One region of the Paenibacillus sp. FSL H7-0737 genome, then DNA from elsewhere that is predicted to be linked to it. Evidence: riboswitches for the same ligand, from Rfam matches in the RefSeq annotation. Region 1 holds a riboswitch; the other holds the start of a gene.
The links. A riboswitch is a leader RNA that binds a small molecule or an ion and turns the genes downstream of it on or off. The one in region 1 is predicted to bind S-adenosylmethionine.
Positions count from the first base shown of each region.

Region 2: another riboswitch for S-adenosylmethionine. It lies ahead of H70737_RS24755 (methionine ABC transporter ATP-binding protein); the one in region 1 lies ahead of metA (homoserine O-acetyltransferase MetA).

Region 1 covers NZ_CP009279.1:1,847,977-1,855,878, reverse strand. Annotated here, with positions in the region: gene mqnC (cyclic dehypoxanthinyl futalosine synthase) at 1-162, opposite strand, end outside; gene H70737_RS08035 (aminotransferase class I/II-fold pyridoxal phosphate-dependent enzyme) at 431-1,603, opposite strand; gene metA (homoserine O-acetyltransferase MetA) at 1,640-2,560, opposite strand; SAM riboswitch class I at 2,674-2,804, opposite strand; gene corA (magnesium/cobalt transporter CorA) at 3,203-4,138, shown strand; gene H70737_RS08020 (HRDC domain-containing protein) at 4,221-5,237, opposite strand; gene H70737_RS08015 (ROK family protein) at 5,449-6,330, opposite strand; gene H70737_RS08010 (5'-3' exonuclease) at 6,595-7,521, opposite strand; gene H70737_RS08005 (glucosidase family protein) at 7,732-7,902, opposite strand, start outside.
Region 2 covers NZ_CP009279.1:5,665,037-5,672,938, forward strand. Annotated here, with positions in the region: gene mqnE (aminofutalosine synthase MqnE) at 1-97, shown strand, start outside; gene H70737_RS24730 (NAD(P)/FAD-dependent oxidoreductase) at 147-1,208, shown strand; gene H70737_RS24735 (YuzB family protein) at 1,277-1,531, opposite strand; gene H70737_RS24740 (NifU family protein) at 1,613-1,861, shown strand; gene H70737_RS24745 (MetQ/NlpA family ABC transporter substrate-binding protein) at 2,017-2,874, opposite strand; gene H70737_RS24750 (methionine ABC transporter permease) at 2,933-3,592, opposite strand; gene H70737_RS24755 (methionine ABC transporter ATP-binding protein) at 3,592-4,608, opposite strand; SAM riboswitch class I at 4,709-4,848, opposite strand; gene H70737_RS24760 (Cthe_2314 family HEPN domain-containing protein) at 4,949-5,683, opposite strand; gene H70737_RS24765 (COX15/CtaA family protein) at 5,793-6,770, opposite strand; gene H70737_RS24770 (thioredoxin family protein) at 6,860-7,204, opposite strand; gene H70737_RS24775 (putative polysaccharide biosynthesis protein) at 7,283-7,902, opposite strand, start outside.

The DNA of each region.
Region 1 (7,902 bases):
TACAAACGTGGCCATCGGGTCTGGATGCCAGCGTTCCATTATGGTGTTTGCAGCTGCACCCATTTTCTCAATTTCGTTGCTCTCGAACAGCCGGATGGTATCTTCCAATTGGAGACGTTCACCCCGTAGGGCTTTGTCCAAAATAAGATCTATCGCACTCATCGTTCGCATCCTCCTTCTAAACCCTTAGGGGTATGGTAGAATCACAAAATTACAGGAAGAAAAAACGTTGTCTCTTTTTTCAAGGTGACAACCCTTTCTCATACAATTGAACAGTTCATTTCCTCATCGTATCACAATCTGAACAGCTTGAAAAATGCTTTTACATTCTTCGCAAATTCCTATCCAGAAGAAAAGCAGCATCGCACTAAGCGATACTGCTAGTTATACTCTATTTCTCCACTAACACTCGATTGAACATTTCTTCCTGTTACTTGGACTCAATTTCTGCCCTAGCGGCTTCTAGTGCTTGGCTAAGATCAGCAATCAAATCCTCTGCATGTTCAATACCGACGGAGAAGCGCAGTAAACGATCATCTACACCCACAGCATTTCGAATCTCCACAGGAATATCAGCATGCGTTTGTACAGCCGGATAAGTCATCAGTGACTCTACACCGCCCAAGCTTTCTGCGAATGCAATAAGACGAATATGACGAAGAAGCGGCTCTACGTATCTGGCATCTTTTAATTTGAAAGAAAAAATACCGGTATTGCCTGAAGATTGGCGATTCTGGATTTCATGTCCTGGATGATCAGGCAATCCTGGATGAAACACTTCCGCAATCGCTGGATGCTCTAATAAGTAGTGAGCGATCGCTAATGCATTGCTTTCGTGACGCTCCATACGCAGCGCCAATGTCTTCAAGCCCCTCATCAACTGATAACTGTCTGTTGGTCCGAGCACGGCGCCAATAGAGTTATGTAGAATAGCTAATTCAGCTGATAATTCTACACCCTTGGATACAATCAGGCCTGCCAGTACATCATTATGACCACCCAAATACTTAGTAGCGCTATGAACTACAATATCCGCACCTAATTCTATAGGCCGTTGGAAGAATGGAGTCAGCAGCGTATTATCTACAATGCTAAGTAACCCATGATGACGTGCCCAAGTGCACACGGCTTCAATATCCGTGATCATCATAAGTGGGTTCGTTGGCGTTTCAATAAATACAGCTTTCGTATTTGGACGACGCGAAGTTTCCAGTGCATCCAAATCATTCGTGTCTACATATGAAGCAGTGATTCCAAACTTGGACATAATCCGTTCCAACAAACGATAGGTACCGCCGTAAAGATCCAGCGAAACGATCAGATGGTCGCCTTGAGCAAACAAGGTAAGCACCGTTTGTATCGCTGCCATCCCTGAGCTACAAGCAAATCCTGCATCTCCGGATTCCAGTTCTGCAGCTGCATTCTCAAGCACTGAACGGGTCGGACTCTTGGTACGGCTATAATCAAACCCTGTGCTCTGACCGAGTTTTGGATGACGAAATGCCGTTGCATTATAAATCGGAAAATTAATTGCTCCTGTGGCTGGATCTTCTTGAGAACCTATTTGAGCCAGTCTACTTTCAATCCTAAGTTTGTCATCCATGATTAATGCCTCCTAATTTATATTGTAGCGCTATTATTAGTAAACAATCGGGTCGATATCATAAGGCGTTTCTTGATATACATAGTAATTGAGCCAGTTAGAGAATAATAAATTAGCATGCGCACGCCACACTGCTGGAGGTGTACGTTCTGGATCATCTTTAGGGAAGTAATGTTTCGGCAAAGCCATCTCCATCCCTCTAGACACATCACGGTCATATTCCCATTTCAAGGATAGAGGATCGTATTCGGAATGTCCGGTCACAAATATTTGTTTACCGTCGTTTGTAGCCACTAGATACATACCAGCTTCTTCGGATTCCGCCAGAATCTGCAGATCTGGATTATTCTCAATATCTTCACGGGAGACATCGGTATGACGAGAGTGTGGTACATGGAATACCTCGTCAAAGCCGCGCAACAGTTTAATGTTATTTTGATTAATCGTATGAGGGAAGACGCCAAAACATTTCTCAGGCAATGCCACTTTACGAACACCAAAATGATGATATAAGCCTGCCTGTGCCGCCCAACAAATATGCATGGTTGAAGTCACATTGTCCTTGCTCCATTCAAAAATCTCTTTCAGTTCTTCCCAATACGATACTTCCTCGAACTCCATTTGTTCTACAGGAGCACCTGTAACGATTAAACCATCCAAACGGCGGTGGCTGATCTCGTCAAAGGTTTTGTAAAAGCTCTTCAAATGTTCAGCAGAAGTATTCTTGGAAATATGGGAACGCGGATGCAATAAAGTAACATCAACTTGTAGTGGCGAATTTCCAATTAAACGCAGCAATTGAGTCTCTGTCGTCTCTTTAGTCGGCATGAGGTTCAGAATAGCAATCCGTAGTGGACGGATATCCTGATGGAAAGCCTGACTTTCGTCCATCACAAAAATATTTTCTCCGGATAGTACTTCTTTCGCCGGTAAACTGTCGGGAATTTTAATTGGCATTGTCTTTCCACTCCTTAGCTGAATTTAGTTATTTTGCCGCACTGCGGCTTGCTGAACATAAAAAGACCTTCCTCGGAAATCGAGAAAGGTCATATCTACAGTCATATGCGCCTCTCTCATCTGCCAGAATGTTCCTGAAAACGATTAGACGTCTGCAGAAATTCCGCAAGAATTAGCACCGTGCGTTTACACGCCGGTTGCCGGGTTTCATAGGGCTAGTCCCTCCACCTGCTCTTGATAAGATTTAGCTGTATTCAATTAAATTACTTTAAAATTCACTTTAAATCATGAACCTCCTTTTCGTCAAGTCCATACAATGCTGAAGAAGCCTCAAAATCACAATAAATTTGCTTGAAAGAGGCATACTCCGTTGTTATACTAGACAAGTATTTCATACCTGAACGAAAAGAAGAGGTGAGAAGAAGGATGGAAGGCGACCCGAGCTCGCAAATATGTGTACAGAATGAGCAACCACACAGGATAATCATCAGCTTGCCGGCGGCGGGAGCAGTTCTTCTTCATGCCCTCGAAACGTCATTTGGCCCTATGTATTGATTGTACCGCCGGCCAAGCTGATTTTTTTCTCTGTGCTTAATTTAGCAGTCCCTAGTGAAGACCTGGGGATAGGAGGAGTGAAATCAGATGAAAATCCGGCTGGTAAATGCAGGGGTTTTTACACCTATTGATGAAATTGATGAAACACTAACACCCCCAACGGAAGGGTTCTATTGGATTGACGCCGATGTTGAGGATTTGGAGCTGCTTCAGCCCTTGTTCAACCTACATGATCTTGCTGTTGAGGATTGCCTTAGCGAAGAGGATCAGCGTCCAAAGATCGAAATATACGAAAGTCACTACTTTATAGTTGTAAATAGCATCCGCTTTGACGATGAAGAAATTTTCCTACGGGCGCTCAATGTATTCCTTGGAAGACATTACATCATCACTGTCACGAAACAAAAGATCAATGAACTACGAATCCTGAAGCCTATGCTCTGGGAGCAAGAAGTAAGTGAACCGGATATGTTCCTTTACTTGCTAATTGACCTTGTCGTTGATAACTATTTCTCCGTCGGCGACCGAATTGAAGCTCGGATTGAGAAGCTGGAAGAAGATATCCTCATGCATACCAAGAAGTCACATCTCAGTGAAATTATCGGTCTGCGAAGTGAAATTCTATGGTTGAAGAAAATGCTGGGGCCACAAAAAGAAGTGATCAATACCCTAAATAAAAAAGACCTCCGTCTGATTGATGATCAGCTGCAGAAATATTTTAGCGACATTTATGAAAATGCGGTTAAAATATCTGAAACCTTTGAGACGTATCGCGATCTCATGGGCAACTTACGAGAGGCATACCAATCCAGTATCGCCAACCGCGCGAATGAAATTATGAGAGTATTTACTGCGATTACAACAATATTCATGCCCCTGACCGTAATTACCGGAATCTACGGTATGAACTTTGATCATATGCCCGAGCTTCATACGAAATATGGCTATTATGGCGTTATAGGCGTTATGTTGACGTTAGGCTGTGGGATGCTGTATGTTTTCCGCAAGAAGGAATGGCTATGAAACGAACCGGACGAATAAGCAAGACGAAGGACCTGTAACCGTAAGGTATAAGGAAGCCTTCGTCTTTTTGGTATGCGCAAATTTAAAAACTGGTCGCTATGCCCACTTTATGCGTTTGCTCTCGACGGAAACGGATGCGGATCAATCGCAGACGCTCATAATAAATATCCAATCCTTCAGCAGCGGAAAAGTCGTCACCATACACCTTATGTAACACCGGTTTTAGGAAGAGATCCCCGAGCTCCACATAGGCATTCCATATCGCATCCTGCTCATTCTGCGGCATATTGCCAAGCTCTACATGGATTAGCTTCTCGACGGAATAACCTTCTCTTTCTAGCTCCTCTACCGCTTCTATAAGTTCACGCCGGTTCACTCCACTATTCACCTTAAGCTGTTCCAAGCCCAACCCATTCTCGATCCCCTGCAGCAAAATCCTCCGCAAGCGCAGTCGTTCTAGCTGCTTCTTATATTTGACTTCTTTCTGTTTATAAAGCCAAGAGACGAAAGACTCCTCTTCAATTACTTCATGCACCCAATTTAGAGGGAAAGCATGTTCCCTTGCCACCGCAGTAGTTATAACCAGCCAATCAGCCCCAAACTGCGCTATCTTGCCTTCTCCAACACCCGGAATTTGCATCAGTTCCTCTGGCGTATGCGGTAGAAATGTACTTAACAAGCGCAACAGACGATTACTGGCGAGAATATAGGGCGCCTTCCGTTCACTCGAAGCCTTACCACGGCGCCAAGCACATAACTCTTCATAAATGGCTTCATTGCCATAATGTTCGCTGTAATATTGAAGCTTCAGCTGTTCCTGATTACGCCCAGTAAGACTATCCTCCTCGTGGAATATCCCATCGATTAAGGGTCGATAGCCATCTCCCATCTTCACTGCTAGCTCATGCCTGTATACACAGAGCATCTCATTCCATGAACCACCTTCATACCACAAATTCTCAATGTAATTCTCCCCACCTGAAAAATCACGCCAGCCCAAACTCCAGATCCCCTCTTCCTCTCCAATCCACAGCTGGGCGTACACCTCTTGATCCACTCCAGATATTCTGGATAAACGGTTCATAAACACAATTTGCATATTCATCCCTACCTTTCTCAACATTACAGCAAGCACAATAACCTTCCGGGAAGAGCCTCCTTCGGAGCGAACAAATCCTTTTTCAATCCGACCCCGAACGCAAAAAAGCACCTCTCTCACGATAAACGCGAAAGAGGTGCTCCCTCATTAAATGCTATACTGTTAGATCCTAGAATACCATATATTACCGAACAGTCAATGTCTTTTTATACTAGCTTCTAGCTAGAGCTAATGTAGCCAATCCAATCGCTCCAGCAAGCCCTGCATTGTCTCCAAGACCTGGTGAGACAACATAATTATCGATGTCAATATTAAGCGATGGATGCTGAACATATCCGCTCAATAACTCTTGCAGCTTAGTGCGAATTAACGGGAACAGGTGGCTTTGCTTCATAACACCACCGCCCATTACGATTTTTTGAGGAGACAGAATCAGCACATAGTTCATGAGTGCATGTGCAAGATAGTGAGCTTCCATTTCCCAAGCCGGATGGTCCACTGGTAGCTCTCCTGCCGGTTGTCCCCAGCGTTTGCCGATCCCCGGACCTGCGGCTAATCCTTCAAGACAATCGCCATGATAAGGACAGTAACCCTCAAACGTATCCTCTGGATGTCTACGAACTAGAATATGTCCCATCTCAGGATGTGACAATCCATGGACCATCTGGCCGCCAACAACCGCTCCTGCTCCAATGCCTGTCCCAACCGTAATATAAAGACAGCTGTCCAAACCTTTAGCCGCTCCCCATTTACTTTCCGCAAGCGCTGCACCATTCACATCCGTGTCAAAGCCGATCGGAACGTTAAATTGCTCAGCCATTGTGCCTACCAGATTATATTGTCCCCAGTGAGGTTTTGGTGTCGTTGTTATGTAACCATAAGTAGGGCTGTCCAGTACGGGATCAATCGGTCCAAAAGATCCGATTCCGAATGCTTCTACATTCTTCTCTTTAAAATAGTCTATTACTAGTCCCATCGTTTCTTCCGGTGTTGTTGTCGGAAAGCTAACTCGGTCAACAATGGTACCGTCCTCATAACCAATCCCACATACAAACTTTGTTCCGCCTGCTTCAATCGCTCCCAATAGCTTCACAGCAATTCTCTCCCTTTCTCTAGTTAGAAGTTGAAACGCTACCCATACACAAATGAATAATATCATTAAAAAAAGCAATCACCAGCCCTAATTATACGTCGAATGAAGCGCTATCACAACAAGTATAAACGCCTTTTGCGTCCTTATAAGGACGCAAAAGGCGTTTAAGAGAGAAAGATAAGGATAATGTATAGCTTGAAACTTATACGTTCTTATAGTTTAACAAAACACCCTCCATGCATCTTTGCATGAAGGGTGTCTTCTTTAACCCAAATCGCCTAACTCAATCTGTACAATTCCTCGTTCGTCCTGCACCTCAGCAATCAAATGCATCAAGCTGCCGAACTCTAGCTCCTGAAATTTGCGTGCAGCTGTTTCCCGTTGTAGTTGCCACAAGGCTTCCGTCAGCTCGCAAACCACCGGCACATCGCATCGAATTTCCGCTAACTCTCGCGATAAATGCAGCATATCCAGATCTGCTTCGATTTTGGTACGCACACCTTTAGGGAGCAAATGCAAATTCTCAATTACACCTTCAACTGTTCCGTATTCGGTCAGCAGTTTCAGCGCAGTCTTCTCACCAATCCCTTTTACGCCGGGATAATTATCACTGGTATCGCCCATAAAGCCTTTCAGGTCAATCACCTGTCTAGGCGTTAGACCCTTTTCCTCCAGCAATTCTGCAAGGTCATACACTTTATAGTTAGAGCGTCCCTTTTTCATAATGACGACCTTAACATTCTCATCAATGAGCTGAAGCATATCATGGTCACCCGTCAAAATATATACCTCAGAGTTTTCACTGTAACAAGAAGCCAGCGTACCAATGCAATCATCCGCTTCATAGCCTGCAAGTCCAATATTCGGCACCCCAAGCTCAGCTACTACATCTTTTACTAGATCGAACTGTGGAATCAGCTCTAACGGGGCTTCAATCCGATTCGATTTGTATCCATCGTATTTCTCGGTGCGGAACGTTCCTTTGCCCATATCCCAGCAGCATACGACGTGAGAAGGCTCAAATGTGCTTACCGCATCGAAAAAATACTGCAAAAAACCATACACCGCATTCGTCGGCAATCCAGCTTTTGTCTTGCGAATATATCCTCCATAAGAGGTCGCATAAAAGGCCCGGAACAGCAGAGCCATTCCATCTACAAGCATTACACGGCCCGTTGTTTCTGCTCTCATGTATAAACCTCTCCCTTAATCGTTCATTGTATTGTTATTAAGCGCTTGTCCATGTTATTGCACAAAGAGTATTCTATCAGAAAATACTTGATCTGATAAGGGATCATATAGTTACACATATGGGAGCTTATTCTTATCCCTTGAAATTAATATAAAAGACCACGCTCTCAAAATGAGAAGCATGGCCTTTTGTTGTTTAGCTAGATACGATTATTGCACAGCGGACACACGGTGTGTCTCACCTTCAGCTACTTCAAGTGTAATAAAGCTAATTAGTCCTCTACCATCAGTTGATTCCTGCTTTGCTGTGATGGCAGTGCCGTTATGGTATAACTTACTAACATTTCCAGGGAAGGCCGCTTTCCAGACAAAAGGCTCTCC
Region 2 (7,902 bases), 2.9 Mb from region 1:
CCTCACTCGCGATGAATTGATCTGGTTAGTAAAAGGTGCTGGACGAATTCCAGTAGAACGCGACACGTTCTACAATGCGATAAAGGTATACGAATAAAAGACTACCTAGATCCGTTATCCTATATTGGAAAGGAAGTTCGGTCAGCATGAGAACACTACTCGTTCTGGGCGGCGGCTATGGCGGCTTGGCCCTAATTCAAGAATTGCTCAATAATCACCTTCCACAGGATATTGAAATTATCTTAATTGACCGAATGCCTTATCAAGGAATCAAAACGGAATATTATGCGCTTGCCGCAGGTACAGTAACTGACTATCACTTGCGGATCCAGTTTCCGGTTCATCCCCGTCTCACTATCCGTTACGGTGAGGTGAGTTCCATTGATTTGGAGAGTAGAATCGTTACAATGGAGCCTGACGAGACTGTGTCTTATGACATACTTGCCATTGCACTAGGTTGTACCGACAATTACCATAACATCCCTGGAGCTGATCAATATACTTGCAGTATCCAGACCTTTGCAGGAACACGCGAAACTTACCAACGTTTAAACGATGTGAAGCCTTATGGAACAATAAACATTGTAGGCGGAGGACTAAGTGGAGTGGAATTGGCGGCAGAGCTTCGGGAGAGCCGACCAGATCTTAATATTGCTATTCTGGATCGCGGTGAACGTGTCTTATCTGCCTTCCCTGCGAAGCTGTCACAGTACGTGGAGGAATGGTTTCACCACCATCAAGTACAGACACTTGGACGTGTCTCCGTATCCCATGTAGAAAAAGATGCGCTTTTTAACGGTACAGAGGAAATTCTTTCAGATGTTACGGTATGGACCGCGGGGATCCAACCGGTGAAGGTTGTTCAGGAATTAACAGTCCCGAAGGATCGCGGAGGACGAATCATTCTGGATGAATATTATCGTGTACCTGATTATCCAGAAGTGTATGTAATTGGCGACTGCGCCAGCCTGCCATTCGCTCCAAGCGCACAAGCCGCAGGAGCGCAGGGTGAGCAGGTTGCTCAGGTTATTCAAGCCATGTGGCGCGGCGAGACCCCTAAGCTTCATCCTATTCGTCTAAAGGGTACCTTAGGCTCACTAGGCAAGAAAGCTGGATTTGGTCTGATGGGCCAGCGCTCCGTAAAAGGACGGGTTCCCCGTATCCTTAAGAGCGGGGTACTCTGGATGTCAAAACGCACTTTAGGATAAACCTAAGGGCTGCTCTTTTCCGTTATAAATACGAAAAAGAGCAGCCCTTTATTTTCCACAAAAAGCATTTAATCAAGATCCATATTAAACCAAGCCTCTAGCTCTTTGATTTTAGTATCAATTTTCTTTTCTAGCTCGTCAACAGTATCTGCTGCAACGATGTCCCCTTCAACCATGGCAAACGGGGTTAAATAACATTCCCCACAATTGTTCAGGCATCCGTATTCGATCACATCGTAATCTGGATTTTCCTCCAGCTTATGCATTAGCTTGTCTGTTCCGTGACCCATGTTACTGGCACAAAATTCAATAATTGGTCTCATGATGATCTCCCTATTCCGCCTAACCATTTTATTTTTTAACTTTTTGTACTATAATGAACTTACGAAAGGAGTGATTGAGAAATGAGTGAGAATGCACAAAGCACCGAAATGTATGATGAAGTATTGGAAGTGCTGGATAAGCTTCGTCCGTTCCTGCAACGCGATGGCGGCGACGTTGAACTGGTCGATGTAGAAGACGGCATCGTTAAGTTGAAACTTATGGGTGCCTGCGGCAGCTGCCCAAGCTCCACGATCACCTTGAAAGCCGGGATTGAACGCGCCCTTCTTGAAGAAGTAGAAGGCGTACAAGAAGTTATGCAAGTATTCTAATCCCATTCAATATCATTCCCGATCCTCCTCTTCAGGAGATCGGGATTTTCTTATTATAGAGGATTTAGCCTTCCCCTACAACATACAGCATAAAACCCGCATGCCATTAGGCAGCGGGTTTTATGCTGTATTAGAGATTAAGTTAGCTTTCTGTCTTAAAATGCTGGAATGATCGAGCCTTTGTACTGCTCTTCAATAAAAGCTTTAGCTTCTGGAGAATTCAGTGCAGCGGCAAGCTTTTTGATTGCATCGGAATCTTTATTGTCAGGACGAGCTACCAAGATGTTAGCATAAGGGGAATCCGTTCCCTCGATGAACAATGCATCTTTAGTAGGAACTAGGTTAGCTTCCAAAGCATAGTTAGTGTTAATCAAGGCAAGATCTACTTCATCCAATTGACGACCTAACATTGCTGCATCTAGCTCAATGATTTTAAGATTTTTCTTATTCTCAGTGATATCTGCTTGGGTAGATGTGATGTTGGTATCATCTTTCAAAGAAATCAGTCCATTTTTGGCAAGCAGGATCAGTGCACGACCACCGTTTGTAGCATCATTCGGGATGGCTACTTTCGCACCATCAGCCAGCTCGTCGATGGATTTGATTTTTTTGGAATAAGCACCAAAAGGTTCAACGTGAACGGCTGTAACAGAAACTAGATCCGAACCGTTCTTTTGATTCTGGTCATCCAGGTAAGGTTGATGTTGGAAGAAGTTAGCATCCAGATTCTTCTCTGAAAGCTGAACGTTTGGTTGAACATAGTCAGTGAATTCTTTGATTTCTAATTTAATTCCTTGCGCTTCAAGCAATGGAGCAATAGCTTTTAGGATCTCAGCGTGTGGAACAGGTGAAGCACCAACCACCAATTTTACAGGTTCTGCAGATGACTCAGTTGCAGCACCATCTTTTGGTGCATTAGTAGCAGCCGAGTTAGAAGCATTATTGTTATTGCCGCAAGCAGCCAGCACCACAACCAGTGTCAGACTAAAAAAAGTAAGTAGTAATTTTTTCATTTTAAATCCCCCTCTTATCCTTGGTATTTGTATGAATAAGGCTATATATGGACGTACCTTATTTCCGTGTGAAATGTCGTACTAGTCGATCACCGGCCATTTGTAGCAGTTGCACCAGTATGACCATTAAGACTACAGAGATAATCATAACTTCCTTCTCATATCGGTAATATCCGTAACGAATCGCTAGATCCCCTAACCCGCCGCCGCCTACCATCCCGGACATTGCCGTATAGGAGACCAGTGTAACCAGTGTGATCGTAACCCCAGCGAGCAGACCTGGACGAGCCTCTGGCAAAAGAACACGCATAACGATCTGATTCGTGGATGCTCCCATCCCTTGCGCCGCTTCGATTACTCCACGATCCACTTCTCTTAATGCCGTTTCCACCAAGCGAGCAAAGAATGGAGCTGCACCAATCACGAGCGGTGGAATCGTACCAAGTACTCCAATGGAGGTTCCAACGATAGTTTTGCTAAAAGGAATTAAAGCCACCATCAAAATGATAAACGGTACGGAACGCAAGATGTTTACAAAGAAAGATAAGACCGAGTAAATTACTCTGATTACTATACTATTCGATCTTCCCCATAAATACAATAGAATTCCGAGTGGTAAACCAAGAATAATTGTGAACAATCCAGAGAATATTAACATTTGCAAGGTAGCAACTGTAGCATCCATCATTTCTTGCCAGTTTAAGTCTGCGAAATTCATTACGAAATCACCTCCACTTCAAGGCCTTGAGCGGTTAGTTCGGCTATCGTCACAGCGATCGCTTCAGCTGGACCTTCGAACCGAACAATCATTTGTCCATAAGGTACGTCTTTTATCGTTGAGATGGTACCATGCAGAATGGCGAAGCTAACACCTGTCTCACGTACTACATTGGAAAGTGCAGAGCCGTAGGTCTTCTCTCCGAAAAAAGTAATTTTGACGGCCTGAGAGTTGTCCCCAGCAGCAGCGTCAAGCGCCGTACGAAGGGGTCCCTCATTCTGTGATTCACTGCGAATGAAATCGCGAGTGACCTCATGCTGCGGCTTCAGGAATACCTCCGTGACTTTACCTTGCTCAACGATACCACCACCATGAATGACCGCAACACGGTCGCAGATGCTCTGAATCACGTGCATTTCGTGAGTGATCAGCACAATGGTCAGATGGAATCGTTTATTAATATCGAGCAATAGCTTAAGAATAGAGTCTGTCGTTTGTGGATCAAGCGCAGAGGTTGCTTCGTCACACAGCAGCACATCGGGGTCGCTGGCAAGTGCCCGTGCGATGCCCACCCGTTGCTTTTGTCCGCCTGATAATTGGGAGGGGTATTTATCCCGGTGTTCTTCAAGCCCCACTAAGGCAAGCAAATCTTTCACTTTAGTATCAATATCTGCTCTCGAAGTGCCTGTGAGTCGCAGAGGAAAAGCAATGTTATCGTACACCGTTGCAGAAGATAGCAGATTGAAATGTTGAAAAATCATCCCAATTTTGCGCCGTTGTTCCTGCAGCTGACCTTGAGTAAGCTTGGTTAGTTCAATGCCATCTACCCAAACTTCCCCTTCTGTCGGACGCTCCAACAGATTAATGCAACGGATCAATGTACTTTTCCCCGCTCCAGAATGGCCAATAACTCCGAATATTTCACCTTTTTCGATAGACAAATTCAATCCGGAAAGTGCTGAAGCCGCATGGCTGCCTTTTCCATATACCTTTGTTATTCCTTTTAGATTAATCAACGCTCGTCGCCCCCTTTATAATTCACTTATTCCATACAAAAAAACCTCCGACGATCGATGCAGATCGCAAGAGGCTCTGTGTGTTTATTTAGACAATGCCTTCTCATCTGCCAACGACCACAAACCTTGCGTCATTGTAGGAATTAGCACCATGACATTTGTACATAACGCTAATCGCGCTGTATACAAATCGGTTGCCGGGCTTCATCGGGCCTATCCCTCCGCCACTCTCGATAAGATATAGAGTATGAAATTTTATGTTTGAATTCGTACAGACTTTAATGCAAGCATAAGTATAGTAAGTTTCTTGTTTTTTGTCAAAAGGAAATATCTTGAACGCTTAGGATTGTACACGCTTTGCCTTGCTGATTTCCTTACGCAGCTGTTCATTGCTGTAGCTGAATGCCGCGATTAATGTTTTACAGTTCATTTCAAGGGACTGCTTCAAATCCTCAAGATGGCTATCTAAATCCTCAAGCTGAATTTTGTCATGCAAGCCTTGATGTCGCTGCCATAAATCATCCTGCATTTCGGAATTCATATAATGAATTTCAGCATTTCTGCGCTTGCGTAGATTCTCCAGTGGATCACGATAAGAGTTCTTGATCTGTTCCAGTTGATCCGCTAATGCAGGATGCACATTCAATAACTGAAGTTGACGCAGTACTGTAAAATAAGAAAAGTGCGTTTTTAATTTGGAGGTTTTGAGGTCATAAAAATGATTCAGTACCGTTCCAAGCTTGTCCAGAAGAGAGAACACACGAATAAATCCATCTTTATAAAAATAAACATACCGCGCATAATCGCCTTGTTCCACTGGTGACATATCGTCCATATAACCAGCGATTACCGATTTCCGGTAAAAAGCAGCTGCGAACCAGCTTTGCTCCAATTCATCCAATGAGGAGATCAGTCCACGTGTCCAAATCTCCAGCTTGCGGTATTCATGGTCATTATCCTCATGAGCGTTCATTTCCTTGCGCAGTAAGGCTGCAAATGTGGCCATGTTCTCCATCGCGTCAGCCAATACACCGCTGTTCTTTCGAGGCGGCTCTCCAAGTATAACCCGCAGCATATCCCAGTCCTCCTAAAGTTTTGTCCAGCACCACGATATACCGATTTCCACTTTATTATTCCGAAGGTAAAGCGACTCTATCCACGGTGGGAACTTTCTACCAAGGGTGTTACAACGGTGTCATTGGATTCGTTGGATTTTTTTCAACAACTACATTTCTCGCGCGATTCAGCTGCCAGACTCTTACACTCATATAACATAAGACACCAAACAAACTAGCGATCAACAAAATATGAGCCAAAGCGGCAAATATGTACAATCTTTCATTATCTAGTGTGTAAACAACAGCAGCTCCACTAAATACCTGCATCAAGCACAGCAGAACAGCCGCTACGCCAAGAGCTCTTAGCTCTGGGTAATCCTTATGTTTCCAAAAAGCTAAATGTCCAAGCACCGCAGTAAGAATGAATAAGATCAAAGCCGCAATCCGGTGCGTAAAAACAATACCTACTCCCCCGGAAAGCTCGGGAACCCATTCACCGTTACAGAGCGGCCAGCCAGAACATCCACCGCGCGAATCCGTATGACTAACAAAGGCTCCAATATAAACAACAACATAGGAATAAAAGGCCGTAAAGCAGGTTAAATTGCGGAAAGCCTTACTGACGGGTTGCTTCTGAAGCTCCATCTTAGGATCGTACTCACCTGCTTCATGTCGCCTTTTAGTTCCTAGAGCCAGCATTAGAGAACTTGAAAAAGCGATCAAAGAAAAGCCCATATGTAGTGCCATTACAGCAGCAGATTGGGATTTAATCACTGCAAGCGCTCCCATACCACCTTGAACAATTACAAACAGCAACGTCATGAATGCATATACTAACAAGTCCCGCCGATTTCGAGCATAACGCCAAAAGGCAATCATCGAGGCAAGTGACAATAACCCTGCCAATCCGCTAAACAAGCGATGGGTGTATTCAATCATCGAACCTACAGTATAGGCCGGAATCAATTTCCCATGACAGAGCGGCCATTCATTTCCACATTCCAATCCCGATCCAGTCTTCGTTACAACCGCTCCCCCTAGTACAGCGAGGAACATGATAAGGCAAGTAAGATAACTAAGCCATTTCAACTGATTTGTCGACAAAAATATCACCCGCAGTTTTTAGTAATGAAGAAGCATCTTAAAAAACCACCGCTTTTGCTCGAACAGGCGAAAGCGGTGGTTTTCCGGAATTACTGTTGAAGGCTTTGATGCACTTGAACCGCTTTATCCAGGAAATTCTCAATTTCCTCGCGGGATTTACGTAATTTATTAACGAATCTAACCAATTCACGTCCATCGGAATACGCGACAAAGCTTGGAATACCCATAATATTTTGTTCCTGACTAACGTCACCCACAGCATCAACGTCAACCTCAACCAGCGTTAGACGATCTGCATAGGCTTGCTCTACCTCAGGAATAAAAGGATCGATAAATTTACAATCCGAGCACCAGTCCGCCTTGAAGATGGCTACAGTTAATCGAGGAGATTGAATGGCTACCTGAAATTCAGCAGGAGAACTAATTTTGTCCATAGCTTGTTCAGTCCTTTCTTCCATATCTGTCAAATTTCTATTCTTTAAGTGAAGCAAAATGTCATGCAGAAGTCAAACTTATTCTCTCATACGAACACGCGCAGGCTGCAATTTCATCAGCGGATGGAGCAATTTTTGCAATGCACGCGGATAACTGGAGATTTCCTGTTTAGTAAGCACACCCAGTACAATTAGCATGACCAGATAAATAACAACAACTGCGGCCCCTACAACAAGACAAGTGATCAGAAATGCCAGACGTGCAGGCATTAGATCTGTTAACAGAATTCCAGCTTGGTTAAGTCCAAAACCAATACCACCGGACACCAGAACCGCAATTGCGAAGCCGCCCCACCGTTTACCCATAATTTCGAAAGGTACAATGGATTTCAGCATCCGTAAGTTAAGAATAGTAATAACTACGAAACAAAGTGCTGTTGCGCCGATAATCCCGTAGATCCCAAATATCTTACTTAGTAAGAAGCTTGCGACTAATTTAACAATAATACCCACTAGCACATAATACATTGAAATGCGTGATTTGCCCATACCGAGCAAGATGGAGTTCGTTGTCATCATGGTGATCTGAAAGATCGTTCCAATCGTAAGCATCGCCACAATTCCGCTTCCGTCCAAGCTGCTGAACAATAACCCGTTTACAGAATAAGCTGCTGCCACAAGTGCCAACACAATTGGCA